Sphaerotilus montanus: one gene and its partner. The protein of the gene in region 2 binds, or shares a complex with, the protein of the main gene of each other region. Links are inferred from orthologs where the notes say so. Each region holds a gene or a part of one and is shown on either strand. Other genes may lie near its edges. The genes, in order: dnaX and holA.

Region 1 (8,731 bases), 2.2 Mb from region 2 along the record:
CACTGCCCGCCAAGACGCAGGTCTGCTGCGCCCACGAATACACCTTGGCCAATCTGCGTTTCGCGCGCGCAGTCGAGCCGCACAGCCTCGCCCTGGCGGCGTACGAGGCCGAGTGCCAGTCCCTGCGTGACCGCGGTCTCCCCACCCTGCCCTCGACGATCGGGCAGGAACGGCAGATCAACCCCTATTTGCGTTGCGACCAGCCGGACGTGATCGCCTGTGCGGTCGCCCGAGGCGCCGAGGGCCGGGATCCGGTGTCGGTGCTCGCGACGATACGACTGTGGAAAGACCAGTTTCGATGACCCGTTATGCCCGCATCAAGGCCCTGAGCGCCCGCGCTGTCCGCCCGACCCATTTCGCCCTTTCCGCACTGATGCTGGCCCTGACCGGCTGTGCTTCGATCCCGGACAGCAGCAACGATGTCCAGCCGCCACCGATGGTCACGACCGTCGGTTCCAAGGACCAGCCGCAGGCGATCGCCCGCTCGGAAGGCCCGCTCTCCCCGGTTCCTGGCATCGAGCCGATGGTGGCGCGCTCGACGCTGCCGGCCACCGCACGGGCCATCGTCGAGGATCCGCGCGAGGCGGTCGGACCGATGGAAGACCCGCTGAGTGGTCAGACCATGGTGCTCGGCGATGCCAATGCCCGCGAGGATCTGTGGGGGCGCGTCCGGACAGGGTTTGGCATGCCGACGCTCGACAGCGATCTGGTCCGGGAGCACGAGCGCTGGTATGCCAGCCGCCCGGACTACGTCAAGCGCATGACCGAGCGTGGCTCGCGCTACCTCTTCCACGTGGTCGAGGAATTGCAGCGCCGCAAGATGCCGACCGAGCTGGCGCTGCTGCCCTTCATCGAAAGCGCCTTCAATCCGCAGGCCATGTCGTCCGCACGCGCCTCCGGCATGTGGCAGTTCATGCCGCTGACCGGCAAGGACTATGCCCTCAAGCAGAACATGTTCCGGGATGACCGGCGCGACGTGCTGGCCTCGACCCGCGCGGCACTCGACTACCTGGGTCGCCTGAACAAGATGTTCAACGGGGACTGGCAGCTCTCGCTGGCTGCCTACAACTGGGGCGAAGGCAATGTGAAGCGCGCCATCGCGCGCAATGAACGTGCGGGTCTGCCGACCGACTACGAGAGCCTGAACATGCCGGCCGAGACGCGGCATTACGTGCCCAAGTTCCAGGCGGTCAAGAACATCGTGTCAGCGCCGCAGGACTTCGGTCTGAGCCTGCCGCCGCTGGAAAACCACCCCTACTTTGTCAGCGTGCCGATCCGGCGTGACATGGACGTGGCGGTCGCTGCGCGTCTGGCCGGGCTGGGGCTGGAGGAGTTCAAGGCGCTCAACCCGCAGATGAACAAGCCGGTCATCCTCGCGGCCGGCACACCGCAGGTGCTGCTGCCCTACGACAATGCGGACGGATTCGTGCGTCGCTTGGCGGACCACCGTGGCCCGTTGGCCAGCTGGACCGCCTGGACCGCCCCGAGCACCATGCGCACCGCGGACGTCGCGCGACTGACCGGCATGGCCGAAGAGACGCTGCGCGACATCAACCGCATCCCGCCGAAGATGCTCGTCAAGGCCGGCTCCACGCTGCTTGTGCTGCGCAGCGAGCACCGTGTGCAGGACGTGCCGGAACACATTGCCGACAACGCCCACATGGCACTGGCCCCGGACGTGCCGCCGCTGCGCAAGGTGGCCATCAAGGCGCGCAAGGGCGACACCGTGCTCGCGCTGGCCAAGCGCTACCGCGTGACGGCTGCGCAGATCGCACAGTGGAACCGCATCGACGACGGTACCCGCTTCAAGAAGGCGCAATCTCTCGTGATCTGGCAACCGGTCAAGGAGGCCGGAGCTTCCCGGCGTGAAATGGCATCGGCTGGCAAGTCGAGCGGCAAATCGGGCACGAAGCTGGCGGGCAACGCCGCTCGGCGTCAGATGGCCGCCGCAGCGCCGCGCAACCGCACGGCGGCGGTCAAGGGCACCAAGATCAGCCCGACGCGCCTGGCCCGCAAGTAAGCGCCGGGCCGGTGCGACCCCGGATTGCCGTGTTCAGCGGCGGTCCGAAAAGGCGTAGGCGATGGTGCCGAGGTCGACGAATTCGAGTTCGCTGCCGATCGGCACGCCCCGCGCCAGCCGGGTGACCTTGACGCCGCGGGGCCGCAGCGCCTCGCCGATGACGTGGGCGGTGACCTCGCCCTCGGCGGTGAAGCTGGTCGCGATGATCAACTCCTGCACCACCCCGTCGCCCACCCGCTCCAGCAGTTCCGGCAGCCCGATGTCATGGGCGCCGACGCCGTCGAGCGGGCTCAGCTTGCCCATCAGCACGAAGTACAGGCCCTTGTAGCTGCCCGTGCGCTCGATCGCGGCCTGGTCGGCGGGCGTTTCCACGACACACAGCGTGTGCTCGTCGCGCATCGGGTCGAGGCAGGTGAGGCACACCGGCTGCTCGGTGAAGGTGTGGCAGCGCGCGCAGTGCCGGATGCTGTGGACCGCGTGGTCCAGCGCGTACGACAACTGCATCGCTGCATCGCGGTCGTGCTGCAGCAGGTGGTAGGCCATCCGCTGCGCCGACTTGACGCCCACGCCGGGCAGGCGGCGCAGGGCCTCGACCAGCGTGGCCAGTGCGTCCGGCGCACTCACGCGCGGCCTCGCCCTGGAACCAACGCCAGCCGCCGCATCAGAACGGGAACTTCATGCCACCCGGCAGCGGCATCCCGGCCGTCAGCTTGCCCATCTTCTCGGCGCTGAGGGCTTCGGCGCGGCGGATGCCGTCGTTGAACGCGGCGGCAACCAGGTCTTCGAGCATGTCCTTGTCGTCGGCGAGCAGGCTGGGATCGATGGTGACGCGCTTGACGTCGTGCTTGCAGGTCATCACGACCTTGACCAGACCGGCGCCGGACTGGCCTTCGACCTCGATCAGGCCGAGTTCGTCCTGGGCCTTCTTCAGGTTGTCCTGCATGGCCTGGGCCTGTTTCATCAGGCCGGCGAGCTGTCCTTTGAGCATGGGGTGTCCTTTCTGGGAGCGGTCTTGCGGAGAGAAAATTCGGAGGATGCGGTTCAGGCGACCGGGCGGATCGAGCCGTGCACGATCCGCGCGCCCTGGTAGCGCGCGAGCAGGTCGATCACCATCGGATCTTGCGTGATGGCCGCTTCGGCGTCGTTCTGGGCTTGCAGGCGGCGGGCGGCATCGCGGCGAGCGGCGCTGTCGGTCACCGCGCCGGCCACGACTTCCAGCACGACAGCATCGCCCAGCAACTCGCCCAACGCCGTCTGCAGGCGATCCCGGTGACCGGGCTGGCGCAGCGATTCGCGCTCGACGCGCAGCACGATCCGCCTGGGGGTGGCCTGCTCGTCGATGGACAGGCACTGCGCCTGCCATGCCAGCTCACGCACGAGGCCGTTCATGCCGCCGCGGCCCGCCAGTTCGGTGAACAGCGCCGACCAGCGGGTCACGAGGGGATCGTCCAGCGCGTTCAGCGCGTCCGGCTCGGTGGCGGGAGCGGCTGCAACGGGCGCCACCGCGCGTGCGGGCATCGGCGCGGGATCACCCTCCAGTGGAATCTCGTCCCAGTCGGCGGGCGGGCCTTCTTCCCAAGGCGCGACCGTGCGCGGCTTGCTGGCCTGGACGGCCGGTGCCGGCCGTTCGGGTGGCCGCACAGGTGACACCGGGCGTGCCGGAACTGGCGTCGGAGCCGCCTCCTGCAACGGCGCCACCGCCACCCGCGCGCTCGCCACGACCGGTCGCAGCAGTTCGCGGGACGACACCACCGCGGGCGCCGGTTTCGCTGCAACAGGAGCGGGCGGGGCCGACCGAGGTGCCGCCACCGATGCCACGGGAGCTGCCACCGGCGGCGCAGCGACCACCGCCGCCCCCTGCGGCCGGAAGGCCAGCAGGCGCAGCAGCACCATCATCAGCCCGCTGTATTCGTCCGGCGCCAGCGCGAGTTCGGCACGGCCGTGCAGCGCGATGCTGTACAGCACCTGCGTCTCGTCCGGCGCCAGCAGCGGCGCGAGCGCGCGCACGGCAGGCGTGTCCGGGTCGGTCGGATCGGCGGCGTCCGGCACGGCCTGCACCAGCGCCATCTGCTGCGCGAAGGTCGCCAGTTCTTCGAGCGTGCCCGCAGCGGACAGGCCCAGGCCACGCAGTTCATCGACCGTGCGCACCAGCGCCGCGCCGTCACTGGCGGCCAGCGCCTCGACGATGCGCACCACGTGGCCACGGTCCACGGCGCCCAGCATCTGCCGCACGCCCGCTTCATCCAGCGTTCCGCCCCCGAACGCGATCGCCTGATCGGCCAGCGACAGCGCGTCTCGCATCGAGCCACGGGCTGCGCGCGACAGCAGCCGCAGCGCACCGACCTCGGCCGGCACGGATTCGGCCTGCAGCACCTGCTCCAGATGCGCCTGCACCGTCTGCGGCGCCATCGGCCGCAGGTTGAACTGCAGGCAGCGGCTCAGCACGGTGACCGGCACCTTCTGCGGATCGGTCGTCGCGAGCACGAATTTCAGGTACTCGGGCGGCTCCTCCAGCGTCTTGAGCATCGCGTTGAACGCGGTCATCGTCAGCATGTGGACTTCGTCGATCATGTAGACCTTGAAGCGCCCCACCACCGGCTTGTAGACCGACTGGTCCAGCAACTGGCTGATCTCGTCCACGCCGCGGTTCGAGGCGGCGTCGAGTTCGACGTAATCGACATAGCGGCCCGCGTCGATGTCGCGGCAGGCGTTGCAGACGCCGCAGGGCTGGGCGGTGATGCCGCCGGTGCCGTCCGGGCCGACGCAGTTCAGGCTCTTGGCGAGGATGCGCGAGACGGTGGTCTTGCCGACGCCGCGGGTCCCCGTGAAGAGGTAGGCATGGTGCAGGCGCTGGCGCGTGAGCGCGTTGCTCAGGGCCTGCACGACGTGCTCCTGGCCCACCATTTCGGTGAAGCTGCGGGGCCGGTACTTGCGGGCGAGGACGATATACGACATGGGGGCGGATTGTAGGCGGGCCGGGCTGGTCGATAATCCGGCCCCATGAATCAATCTGCCCCGCCCTCCGACCACTCCACCGACCAGACCGGCACCCTCAGCTACGAGCAGGCCGGCGTCAACTACGACCTGATCGACCCGCTGAAGGTCACGGCCCAGCGCGCCGCCGCGTCCACCGCCGTCCATCTGGCGGGCCACGGCTTCACCGAAGTGGCTGCCTCGCGCGGCGAGTCGGCCTATGTGGTCGATGTCGGTCCGTTCTACCTGGCATCCATCGTCGAGTGCCTGGGCACCAAGACGCTGGTGGCCGACGAGATGGCCACCCTCACCGGCAAGAGCTACTACGACGGCATTGCCCAGGACACCATCGCCATGGCGATCAACGACCTGATCACCGTCGGCGCCACGCCGCTGGTGGTGCAGGCCTACTGGGCCGCCGGTGGCTCGGACTGGTTCGGCGACCACCAGCGCGCGCAAGCTCTGGTCGCCGGCTGGAAGCGCGCCTGCGAGGTCTGCAGCGTGGCCTGGGGTGGTGGCGAAACGCCGGCGCTGGCAGGGATCGTCGAGGAAGGCCGCATCGACCTGGCCGCGTCCTGCACCGGCCTGATCAACCCGAAGGAGCGCCTCTCGGTCGGTGACAAGCTGGGCGCGGGCGACGCGATCATCCTGCTGGCCTCCAGCGGCATCCACGCCAACGGCCTGAGCCTGGCGCGCAAGCTGGTCGAGCGCCTGCCGAACGGCTACCTGACGGAAATCTCCCCGGGCGTCACCTACGGCGAGGCGCTGCTGGCCCCGACCGTGCTGTATTCGCCGGTCACCGAGGCGCTCTGGAAAGCCGGCATCACGCCGCACTACTGCGCCAACATCACCGGCCACGGCTGGCGCAAGCTGCTGCGCCACCCGAGCGCGCTGACCTACCGCATCCACACGGTGCCGCCGGTCACGCCGGTGCTGAAGTTCATCCAGGAACAGGCGAAGCAGGACGACCGCGAGGCCTACTCGACGCTGAACATGGGCGCCGGTTTCGCGATCTTCGTCAAGGCCGAGGACGCCGAGCGCACGGTCGAGATCGCCCGCGCCCAGGGCATCGCCGCGTGGAACGCCGGCGTGGTCGAGGCCGGTCCGAAGCAGGTGCTGATCGAGCCGCTGGACATCGCGTACACCAACGACGACCTGCAACTGCGCTGACCTCACCTCCGGGCCCCGCACATGATCGACTGGCTCCCGGACAACGACGACGGACAAGCGCCGTTTCCGCCGACCAGTCGTGCGCTCGGGCCGGACACGGAGGCTCCGGGCCTGCTCTGTGCGGGTGGTCAGCTCAGCCTGCGGCGGCTGGAGCAGGCCTACCGGCGCGGCATCTTTCCGTGGTACAGCCCGGGCGAGCCGATCCTGTGGTGGAGCACGGCCCCGCGCATGGTGCTGCAGACGGCGCAGTTCAGGCTGCACCGCTCGCTGAAGAAGGTGCTGCGGCGCTTCGTGGCCACACCGGGCTGCGAGGTGCGCATCGACGGCGCCTTCGAGCGGGTCATCGGCCACTGCGCCAGCGTGGCCCGCGAAGGCCAGAACGGCACCTGGATCGTGCCCGAACTGCAGCAGGCCTACCGCCGCTGGCATGCCGCGGGCGGAGTCCATTCCTTCGAGACCTGGATCGACGGGCGCCTGGTCGGTGGCCTCTACGGCGTCTGCATCGGGCGCATGTTCTACGGCGAGTCGATGTTCGCGCTGCAGACCGATGCCTCGAAGATCGCCCTGTCCGCGCTGGTGGCCTTCTGCCGCGCCGAGGGCATCGCGTGGATCGACTGCCAGCAGCAGACCCGGCACCTGGCCTCGCTGGGGGCGGCGCCGGTCGATCGGGCGGCCTTCGAGGCCCACATTGCCCACGCGACCGCACTGCCTGCGTCGCAGCGCTGGACCTATGATGTGGCGCTGTGGCGGCAGTTGCCGCTCGACTCCGATTCACCCACCAGCGAACCCGCGTGACGCACCCCCAGGACCTCCCGCTCGTCGAGTTGCAGTTCTACGCCACGGCACCGTACGCGTGCAGCTATCTGGACGGGCGCCTGGCGAGGTCGCAGGTCGCCACCCCCTCGCACCTGATCAACGCGGATACCTATTCGGAGCTGGTCTCCGCGGGGTTCCGCCGCAGCGGGCTGTTCACCTACCGGCCGTACTGCGACGGCTGCCAGGCCTGCCAGCCACTGCGCGTGCCGGTCAACGACTTCAAACCCAATCGCAGCCAGCGCCGCGCCTGGCGTGACCACCACGGTCTGCAGGTCAGCGTGACCCGTCTGCGCTTCGTGCCGGACCACTACGGGCTGTACCTGAAGTACCAGACCGCACGCCACAGCGGCGGCGGCATGGACCAGGATTCCGTCGACCAGTACACCCAGTTCCTGCTGCAGAGCCGGGTGAACTCGCGGCTGGTGGAGTTCCGGGCGCCGGCACAGGCAGATGGCTCGCCGGGTGCGCTCAAGATGGTGTCGATCCTGGACGTGCTCAACGACGGCCTCTCGGCGGTCTACACCTTCTACGAGCCCGACGACGAGGCCAGCTACGGCACCTTCAACGTGCTGTGGCAGATCGAGCAGGCCCGCGCGCTGAACCTGCCGTTTGTCTACCTGGGCTACTGGATCGAGAACAGCCGCAAGATGGTCTACAAGGAACAGTACCGACCGAACGAGGTCCTGACCGCGGGAACGTGGCATCGCCGCGGTTGACACCGGATTGACGCGGTCGCGGCCTACACTGGGTGCATGAGCGAATCAATGCTGTGGTGGATCGCCTCGGGTTTCGTTGTCGGCGCCGAACTGCTGACCGGCACGGTCTACCTGCTGCTGCTGTCGATCGGCATGGTGGTCGCCGGCCTGAGCGCATGGATGGGCGCCCCGCTCCCCACTCAGATGCTGGTCTGTGCCGTGGTGGGCGGTGTGGCGATGGCGCTGCTGTGGTGGTGGCGACTGCGGACCTCCCGCAGTCGGCCAGCCGCCGAGTTCGATCTGGACATCGGGCACCGCGTCCATGTCGCCCGCTGGCAGCCGGATGGCCTGACCACCGTGCATTACCGCGGCGCACCGTGGCAAGCGCGCTGGACTGGCGAGGTGCCACCACCTGGCCCCGGTGAATACGCCATCGTTGCTGTCGATGGTGCCCGGCTGGTGCTGGGTCCCCTCTCCTCCACCCGAACGCCCTGAGCGCCCTCGGCGCCTTGAAAGACCCACCATGGACATGTTTGCGCTGGTCGTGCTGATCGTGGCGATCCTCTTCGTTTCCCGCTCGCTCAAGGTCGTGCCCCAGCAGCATGCCTGGGTGATCGAGCGGCTCGGCAAGTTCCACGGCACCCTGTTGCCCGGGCTGAACTTCCTGATTCCCTTCGTCGACCGCGTGGCCTACCGCCATTCGCTGAAGGAAATCCCGCTCGATGTGCCCAGCCAGGTCTGCATCACGCGGGACAACACGCAGCTCAAGGTCGACGGCATCCTCTACTTCCAGGTCACCGACCCGATGCGTGCCAGCTATGGCTCCTCCGACTACGTGAGCGCCATCACCCAGCTCTCGCAGACGACGCTGCGCTCGGTGATCGGCAAGATGGAGCTGGACCGCACCTTCGAGGAGCGCGAGATCATCAACGCGTCGGTGGTCGCCTCGCTCGACGAAGCGGCGCTGAACTGGGGCGTCAAGGTGCTGCGCTACGAGATCAAGGACCTGACGCCGCCCAGCGAGATCCTGCACGCCATGCAGCAGCAGATCACCGCC
Region 2 (8,708 bases):
CACCTGGCCGCCTGGCGCCGTGGCGAGCCGCTGGTGCACCAGGTGGACCGGCGCACCGGCTACTGAAGCACGGTCCCTGCGCGGATCAGAGCATCTGCGCGAAATCGGTGTCGACGTGCAGCGCCTCGTTGGACGGCGCCTCCCAGCGGCGCACCCAGCCGAGGAACTCGGCGGACGGCATCGGGCGGCCGATGCCATAGCCCTGGCCCTCGTCGCAGCCCAGCCGCGCCAGCAGCGCCCAGGCCTTGTCGGTCTCCACACCCTCGGCCACCACGGTCAGCCCGAGGTTGTGCGCCAGCCCGATGGTGGACTGCACGATGCGCGCGTCGTCCAGATCGCGCTCCATGTTGGTGACGAAGCTGCGGTCGATCTTCAGCTCGTCGACCGGCAGCCGCTTCAGGTAGGCCAGCGAGGAGTAACCGGTGCCGAAGTCGTCGATCGACAGGCGCACGCCGAGTTCGTGCAGCTTCTGGAGCGTCTGCAGCGCCCGCGCCGGGTCGTCCATGATCGCGCTCTCGGTGATCTCCAGGCACAGCCAGGCCGCCGAGACGCGGTGCCGGTCCAGCAGGCCGCGCACGCGGTCCGTCAGCGTGGGATCGAGCAGATCGCGGGTCGACAGGTTGATGCTCAGCTTCATCGACAGCCCCGCCTCCTGCCAGCGCTGCAGCGCCTGCACGCCGGTTTCGAGCATCCAGACCGTGATCTGGCGGATGAAGCCGGTCTGCTCGGCAAAGGGGATGAACTGCATCGGCGGCACCAGCCCGCGCTGCGGGTGCAGCCAGCGCACCAGCGCCTCGCCCCCGAGCACCTGCCCCGTCTTCAGATCCACCTTGGGCTGCACGTACAGGCGCAACTCTTCCTGCTCGATCGCCACGCGCAGCTCGCTCAACAGCGACAGCGAGGCGCTGCTGCGCGTGTCCATCGACGTGTCGTAGACCAGCACGCCCAGCTGGCGGCGCTTGGCGGCGTACATCGCCACTTCGACCAGGCCCAGCAGCGCTTCCGGCTCGGTGGCGTGGTCTGGCGCGAAGGCGATGCCCAGGCTCGCGCTGAGGTCGATGGTGTGGTCGTCGAGCCGGAGGGGCTGGTCGAGCACCGCCAGCAGCGCGTGCGCCACTTCGCGGGCATGGGCCGGTCCCTGGCTGGGCAGCAGCAGGCCGAACTCGTCACCGCTCAAGCGGGCCAGCACCATCCCCGGAAGGCGACAGGCCCAGTCCAGTCGTTGCGCCACCTCGCACAGCAGCCGGTCCCCGAACTGGTGGCCGAGCACGTCGTTCACATGCTTGAAGCGGTCCAGGTCGAGCATCATCACCGCCACCGGCGCCACGCCGCCGGCCACATCGACCTGCAGCCGCTGCCGCAGCACGCTGACGAACTGGGCGCGGTTGGGCAGGCCGGTCAGCGTGTCCCAGTAGGCCAGCCGGGTGATGGTCTGCTCGCGCTGCTGGACCGCCTGGCGGGTCGACTCGAAGGCCTGCGCCAGCTGCACCAGCTCATCACCGACCACCCGCTCGTCGGGCACCCGCACCGGCGTGTCGTAGTCGGCCAGGCTCAGGCGCTCGGCCGCCCGCCGCAGCCCGCGGATCGGCCGGCTCAGGCGCCGCGCCGTCATGGCACCGCCCACGCCGAACACCACCATACCGACCCCCGTGAGCAGCAGCAAGGTGAGTTGCAGCCGCACGAAGGGGGCGAGTGCCTCGTCCACCGAATGCGCCAGCACCAGCCGCAGCGGCGGCGCGGCACGTCCGTCGGACACGCCCGTGTCCAGCACGAACTCGCAGCTGCGCCAGCGGGCACCCGACTCGTGCAGCTCGCGGCCACAGGGACTGGCGGTCGGGTTGGATTCGGCCCGCAGGTCGCTGGCCTGCACGAAGGTGGTCAGCAGGGTATGCGCCGGGGGACCGTCGAGCAGCACCGCACCGCGCAGACCGGTGATGGCGGCGAGCTGCTGCAGCACCGAGCGGTCCAGCACGAAGCCCATCAGCACCCAGCCGACCGTGCGCGGGGCCTTCACCGGCACGGCCACGAGCTGGTAGGCCCGGCCCTCGATCAGCGTCAGGCGTGCGCGCTGCACCGACATGCCGCCCACCGGGTCGGTCATGGCCATGAGGCGGGCCGCGGGCAGCAGCGCCGCCACGCGGCCGATGTCCAGCCCGGTCGCGGCCACCGGGCGCCAGGCCGGATCGGTGTAGATCACCAGCGATGCGCCGATGCGCCGGCCATTGTTTTCCAGCGCATCGCTGAGCGTGTCGACATCGCGGCTGTTCACGGCCGAGCGGAATCCGAAGTCGGAGGCCAGCAGCACCGCCGCCTCGGACAGGCGCTCGGCGCGCTGCTCCAGCAGCCGGGTGAACACGCGCTGGCCGGTCTGCAGATCGTTGTCGATCGCGCGCGTGGCGCTGTCTCCGATCGCACCGTTCACCAGCATCAGGCTGATGCCCTGCACCACGACCAGCAGCAGCAGGAAGGGCCAGACGATGCGCCGCTCCAGCCCGCTCAGGCGCCAGCCGGACAGCCGTGCCATGACCGTGCTCATGGCGCAGCCACCACGGGCAGCTTGACCGTCACGACCACCGCACCGGCCACCCCGACCTTCAGCGCCTGGGCGAGCAGGTCCGTGCCCTCGCGCATCCGGGCATGCCAGGTCAGCAGGCGGTGTTCCCCCGCCGGCACCTCCAGCACGACCCGGCCAGCCGCATCCGTGCGACCGAACAGCGGCGTGTCGACCACCACCACCGTGCCGACCATCTGGTCATGGATGTTGCAGCCGAGCACGACGACGCCCGCGCGGTCGAACACCACGGGGGTCGACGGCCGCCCGTTGTAGAGCTTCAGCTCGAAGGTCCTGGCCGGCGAGAACGAATAGACGTGGTGGCGCACGGTGTCGAGGTTGGGGAAATCGACCGACGTGCCCGTCTGCACCACCAGCAAGCCCGGGTCGAAGGCGCGCTGGCGCTGGCTGATCTCGGCGCGGGTACCGGGGGCCGCCACCCTGGCCACGCTGCCCACCTCGACCGCCACCACCGCCCCGGCCAGCGGCTTGCCCGCCGGGTCCAGGGTCTGCACGGTCACGGCAGCCGCCTGCACCACGCCAGGCAGCCCCAGTCCCACAGCCAGCCGGAGCAGGAGCGCACCCCCGCAACGCCACCACCACGAGTTCAGGAACATCACCATCCTTCGACACGGAAATGCCCTGAGCATCCTCTCGTCGCGGCGGCGCGGAAGTCTGGAAAAGTGGGCCGAATCCCCGGTTGATGCAACCGAGCGCTGGCGTTCAGCCCGTCAGCGCCAGCGGCGGCCCCTTGCGTTGCACGGCCTGCACCGTCAGCAGCACCAGCCGGCGCAGCGCCGCCCACGGCGCGGCCGGCCACTGGCGGTCGGGCACGCCCTTGACGATGCCATCCACCGTGTGGGCGGCGGCGACCAGCGCGGTGAGCGTGGCGGCATCCAGCTGCGGCACGACCCGCTCGAACAGCTTTTCCTTCACGCCCCAGACCCGCGCATCGCGCAGCGCCAGCGGCAGCGGCTTGCCCTGCAGCATGGCGGTGTGCACGCGCTGCAGCCCGCGCAGGTCGTCGGCCAGGGTCCAGTGGACCAGCACGGCCGCCTCGCCCTCGGCCTCCAGCCCGTCGAGCATGCGCAGCGCCCGCGCCACCTGCCCGGCCAGCACCGCCTCGCCGAGCTTGAACACGTCGTAGCGCGCCACGTTCAGCACGGCGGACTCGATCTGGGTCTGTGTCAGCACCGTCGGCGCACCACGCGGATCGGCCGGTGCGTGCAGCAGCGCCAGCTTGCTGATCTCCTGGTGCGCGGCGAGCAGGTTGCCCTCGATGCGGTCGGCGAAGAAGGCCAGTGCGTGCTGCCCCGCCTCGCCGTCCTCGATGCGCAGCCCTTGTGCGGCCAGCCGCTGCGCGATCCACTGCGGCAGCGCGCGGCGCTCGACCGGGTCGATGCGGATGGTCGCGCCCGCGCCGTCCAGCGCGGTGAACCACGCGCTGGTCTGCTGCGTGCGGTCGAGCCTGGGCAGCAGGATGAGCGTCAGGTTGTCGTCGGACAGCGTCTCGACGTAGCGCTGCAAGGCCTCCGAGCCGTCCTTGCCCGGCTTGCCCGAGGGAATGCGGATCTCGATCACGCGCCGGTCGGCGAACAGGCTCAGCGCACTGGCCTCGCCGAGCAGGCCGGACCAGTCGAACTGCGCGCCGGCCACGGTGTGGACGCTGCGCTCGCTGTAGCCGGCGGCGCGTGCAGCGCTGCGGATCGCGTCGGCGGCCTCCTGCGCCAGCAGCGGCTCGTCGCCGTGGATGACGTAGAGCGGGCGCAGGCCCTTGGCAAGCGCCTGCGGAAGCTGGTCAGCGCGCAGTTGCATGGCGGCTCAGCCCGGACCCAGCGCCGCCAGCCGCCGCAGCACCTGCGCCGCCAGATCGGTGTGCATCGAGCGGAACAGCAGCGCGATTTCCTGCTCCTTGGCCAGCGCGCTGGCCTCGCTGTAGCTCACGTCGCGGGTCAGCGTCAGCTCGGCCGGGGCGATCAGCGTGCGGCCGGCAGGCGTGCGGGCCTTGAAGCGCAGGCGGGCGCGCAGCGTCAGCTCGCTCACCTGCCCGGTGGCGGTCGAGGCCGCCGCCACCTGCTCGCGCGCATCCTCCAGCGCGTCGAACACCACATCGGCCTCGGCGGCGGTCGCCGTCAGCACGACGCCGGGGCTGGCGCGCAGTTGCCGGCGCAGCTCGTCGCCCATCGGCGAGTAGGTGTCGAAGCCAGTGAGGTAGATGCGCTTGAGCTGCAGCTCCGGCGGGCGGCGCAGCTGGAAGCCGCAGCCCGCCAGGGCCGCGGCCACCGCCAGCGTGAACAGGCGCCGCCGCATCGCCTCAGACCACCACGTTCACGAGGCGGCCGGGGACGACGATGATCTTCTTCGGCGGCTTGCCTTCGGCGAACTTCGCCACCTCGGCGCTGGCCGCGGCCACGGCTTCGATCGCCGCCTTGTCCGCGCCGGCCGGCACGGTGATCGAACCGCGGGTCTTGCCGTTCACCTGCAGCACCAGCTCGATCTCGTCCTGCACCAGCGCGGCCTCGTCGACCTGCGGCCACGGCGCGTCGAGCAGGTCGCCCAGCGCGGCGGCGTAGCCGAGGTCGGCCCAGAGCTTCCACGTCGTGTGCGGGCAGGCCGGGTAGAGGCCGCGCAGCAGCACCGAGTAGCCCTCGCGCAGCACGGCGGCCGACGCGGCGCTGCCGTCGTGCTTGTAGGCTTCCAGCGCGTTCAGCAGCTTCATGCCGCCGGAGACGACGGTGTTGTATTGCATGCGCTCGTAGTCGTGGCTGATCTGGCGCAGCACCAGATGCACCTCGCGGCGCAGCGCCTTGGCGGCAGCGGGCAGCTCGCCCGACACCTTGCCAGCCGCACCCACCAGCACCGCCTCGTTCTTGGCGGCAAAGCCCCAGACGCGCTTCAGGAAGCGGTGCGCGCCCTCGACGCCCGCGTCGTTCCACTCCAGCGTCTGCTCCGGCGGGGACGCGAACATCACGAACAGGCGCGCGGTGTCGGCGCCGTACTGGTTGATCAGCTCCTGCGGATCGACGCCGTTGCTCTTGGACTTCGACATCGTCGTCATCTCGTAGTCGAGCGGCAGGCCGTCCGCCTTCAACGTGCCGCCGATGGTGACGCCGTGGTCGTTCGTCAGGACGTTGACTTCGTGTTCCCAGTAGTAGCTCTTGCCGCCGCCTTCCGGCTTGCGGAAGAAGGCGCCCTTGAGCACCATGCCCTGCGTCAGCAGCTTGGTGAACGGCTCGTTGATCTTGACCAGCTTCAGGTCACGCATGACCTTGGTCCAGAAGCGGGCGTAGAGCAGGTGCAGGATCGCGTGCTCGATGCCGCCGATGTACTGGTCCATCGGCATCCAGTAGTCGGTGCCGCCGGCGACCATCGCATCGCTGTTCTGCGCGTCGCAGTAGCGCATGAAGTACCACGACGAGTCCACGAAGGTGTCCATCGTGTCCGTCTCGCGCTGCGCGGGTTTGCCGCAGCAGGGGCAGGCGACGTTCAGGAAGTCGGTGCGCTTCTTCAGCGGGTTGCCCGAGCCGTCCGGCACGCAGTCGATCGGCAACACGACCGGCAGGTCGGCGGCCGGCACCGGCACCGCGCCGCAGTCGTCGCAGTGGATGATCGGGATCGGCGTGCCCCAGTAGCGCTGGCGGCTGATGCCCCAGTCGCGCAGGCGCCAGGTGGTCTTCTTCTCGCCGAGGCCCTTGGCGCCGACGAGTTCGGCGACCTTGGAGACGGCCTCCTTGTACGGCAGCCCGTCCAGCGCGCCCGAGTTGACGCACACGGCGCGCTGCTTGTCGCCGTACCAGTCGGCCCAGGCGTCGAGCGAGAACACCTCGTCGCCCGCTTTGACGACCTGCTTGATGGCAATGCCGTACTTCTTCGCGAACGCGAAGTCACGCTCGTCATGCGCCGGCACGCCCATCACGGCGCCATCGCCATAGCTCATCAGCACGTAGTTGCCGACCCAGACCTCGACCTGCGCGCCGGTCAGCGGGTGCGTGACGAACAGGCCCGTGGGCATGCCCTTCTTTTCCTGCGTGGCGAGTTCGGCTTCGGTCGTGCCGCCCTGCCCGCATTCGACGATGAACGCGGCCAGTGCCGGGTTCGTCGCCGCAGCGTGGGCCGCCAGCGGATGCTCCGGCGCCACGGCGCAGAAGGTCACGCCCATGATGGTGTCGGCGCGCGTCGTGAAGACGTAGAGCTTGCCGCCCTGGATCAGCGCGCCATCGGCGCCCGCGATCTCGTGCGGGAAGGCGAAGCGCACGCCCTCGCTCTTGCCGATCCAGTTTTCCTGCATCAGCCGCACGCGCTCGGGCCAGCCGCTGAGGTAGTTCGGGTCTTCCGGGTTCGCGACCGCGCCCAGCAGCTCGTCGGCGTACTGCACGATGTTCAGGTAGTAGCCCGGGATCTCGCGCTTCTCGACCAGCGCGCCGGAGCGCCAGCCGCGGCCGTCGATCACCTGCTCGTTGGCCAGCACGGTCTGATCGACCGGGTCCCAGTTCACGACCTGCGTGCGGCGCTCGGCAATGCCGGCTTCCAGCATCTTCAGGAACAGCCACTGGTTCCACTTGTAGTACTCAGGGTCGCAGGTCGCGACTTCGCGCGACCAGTCGATCGCCAAGCCCATCGCCTGCATCTGCGTCTTCATGTAGGCGATGTTCTCGCGCGTCCACTTCTCGGGCGGCACGGCGTTCTTCAGCGCGGCGTTCTCCGCCGGCAGACCGAAGGCATCCCAGCCCATCGGCATCAGCACGTTGTAGCCCTTCATCCGCAGCTGACGGGTCAGCATGTCGTTGATGGTGTAGTTGCGCACATGGCCCATGTGCAGCTTGCCGCTCGGGTACGGCAGCATCGAGCAGGCGTAGAACTTGGGCTTCGTCTGGTCTTCGGTGACGCGGTAGGCGTCGGCGGCGCGCCAGGCGGTCTGGGCGGCGGATTCGACGGCGGTGGGGTCGTAGCGGTCTGGGAGGCTCATGGCGGCGCGGAACTCGTGGCGGGCGTGCGGGACGCTCAATCTGTGGATTATCGCGTGGCGCGCCCGCCGGAACGGGCCGCGGTCAGCGCAACAGCGCCAGCAGATGGTCGAACACCGACCCGGCCGCGGCCGTGACTGCCATCGCGATCGCGCCCCAGAAGGTCACGCGCCCGGCGCCGGTCCACACGCTGGCGCCCCCGACCTGCGCCGCCAGCCCGCCCAGCACGGCCAGGAACACCAGCGCCGTGCCCGACACCCAGGCGATCACGTGCGGCCCCGCCGCCAGCACCGTGACGGCCAGCGGCAGCGCCGCCCCGACCGCGAAACTGGCCGCAGACGCCAGCGCCGCCTGCACCGGCTGCGCGGCCAGCTCGGTGGACAGGCCCAGCTCGTCGCGGGCGTGGGCGCCGAGCGCGTCGTGGGCCATCAGCTGCGCGGAGACCTCCGCCGCCAGCTCGGGCGTCAGACCGCGGGCGACGTAGAGCCCGGCCAGCTCGCGCTGTTCGGCGACCGGATCGGCGGCCAGCTCCAGCCGTTCGCGGGCCAGGTCGGCCTGCTCGGTGTCGGCCTGCGAGTACACCGAGACGTACTCCCCCGCCGCCATCGACATGGCCCCCGCCACCAGCCCGGCGATGCCGGTGACCAGCAGATCGGCCGAACCGGTGCCCGCCGCCGCGACGCCGACGACGAGGCTGGCGGTCGAGATGACGCCGTCGTTGGCGCCCAGCACCGCGGCGCGCAGCCAGCCGATGCGGTCGGTGCGGTGGCGTTCGCGGTGGCGTTCGTGGCGGGGGCGCAAGGTGGTCATGGGGACTTCCGTGGGAGAACGACGTTGAACGCGCCGAGGATAGGCCCGAACCGTCCCATCACCCCGTCAGTCACATCAACCCGGTGCGCGTGACCGCCGCGCAGCAGGCGTCGGCGTCTTCGGTTGCGTCGGTTTCTTCGGTTTCGGCTCGGGCAGCGCCTCCGCCGTGACGCGCAGCAACCGCGCCAGCGCCTCGCGCTCGTCGATCAGGTCGGACACCTGGAAATGCGGCTTCGCGCCCGGATACGGCGGCCCCATCGCGGCGTCCGGCCCGAGCAGCGCGCGGCCGGCGTCGGTCGGCTTGACGAAGAGCTGGTTGTCGCAGACCAGCGCGACGACCTTGGCGTCCAGGTAAAGCGCGTACTCGCCGAACATCTTGCGGT

What was found.
Region 1: the proteins of holA (region 2) and dnaX are in contact, whole or in part, in a cryo-EM structure (PDB 8GIZ), measured with the Escherichia coli proteins. The link is inferred for Sphaerotilus montanus from one-to-one orthologs.

What each region holds. Positions count from the first base shown.
Region 1 is NZ_JACCFH010000001.1:4,273,459-4,282,189, reverse strand. The notes cover bases 2,519-5,473. They hold dnaX (DNA polymerase III subunit gamma/tau), read right to left. Parts: upstream 4,976-5,473; coding sequence 3,062-4,975; downstream 2,519-3,061. Other genes in these bases: BDD16_RS19475 (AIR synthase-related protein), read left to right, coding at 5,021-5,473; BDD16_RS19485 (YbaB/EbfC family nucleoid-associated protein), read right to left, coding at 2,682-3,008; recR (recombination mediator RecR), read right to left, coding at 2,519-2,644. Also shown: gloB (hydroxyacylglutathione hydrolase), read left to right, coding at 1-302; BDD16_RS19495 (transglycosylase SLT domain-containing protein), read left to right, coding at 299-2,020; more of recR, read right to left, coding at 2,054-2,518; more of BDD16_RS19475, read left to right, coding at 5,474-6,163; aat (leucyl/phenylalanyl-tRNA--protein transferase), read left to right, coding at 6,185-6,958; BDD16_RS19465 (arginyltransferase), read left to right, coding at 6,955-7,695; BDD16_RS19460 (NfeD family protein), read left to right, coding at 7,732-8,169; BDD16_RS19455 (SPFH domain-containing protein), read left to right, coding at 8,198-8,731. UniProt on the Escherichia coli protein: Part of the beta sliding clamp loading complex, which hydrolyzes ATP to load the beta clamp onto primed DNA to form the DNA replication pre-initiation complex.
Region 2 is NZ_JACCFH010000001.1:2,070,222-2,078,929, reverse strand. The notes cover bases 2,321-5,252. They hold holA (DNA polymerase III subunit delta), read right to left. Parts: upstream 4,367-5,252; coding sequence 3,275-4,366; downstream 2,321-3,274. Other genes in these bases: leuS (leucine--tRNA ligase), read right to left, coding at 4,866-5,252; BDD16_RS09435 (LPS-assembly lipoprotein LptE), read right to left, coding at 4,373-4,861; BDD16_RS09445 (methylamine utilization protein), read right to left, coding at 2,533-3,168; BDD16_RS09450 (EAL domain-containing protein), read right to left, coding at 2,321-2,536. Also shown: BDD16_RS09455 (2-hydroxyacid dehydrogenase), read left to right, coding at 1-66; more of BDD16_RS09450, read right to left, coding at 86-2,320; more of leuS, read right to left, coding at 5,253-7,517; BDD16_RS09425 (VIT1/CCC1 transporter family protein), read right to left, coding at 7,600-8,325; BDD16_RS09420 (TfoX/Sxy family protein), read right to left, coding at 8,401-8,708. UniProt on the Escherichia coli protein: Part of the beta sliding clamp loading complex, which hydrolyzes ATP to load the beta clamp onto primed DNA to form the DNA replication pre-initiation complex.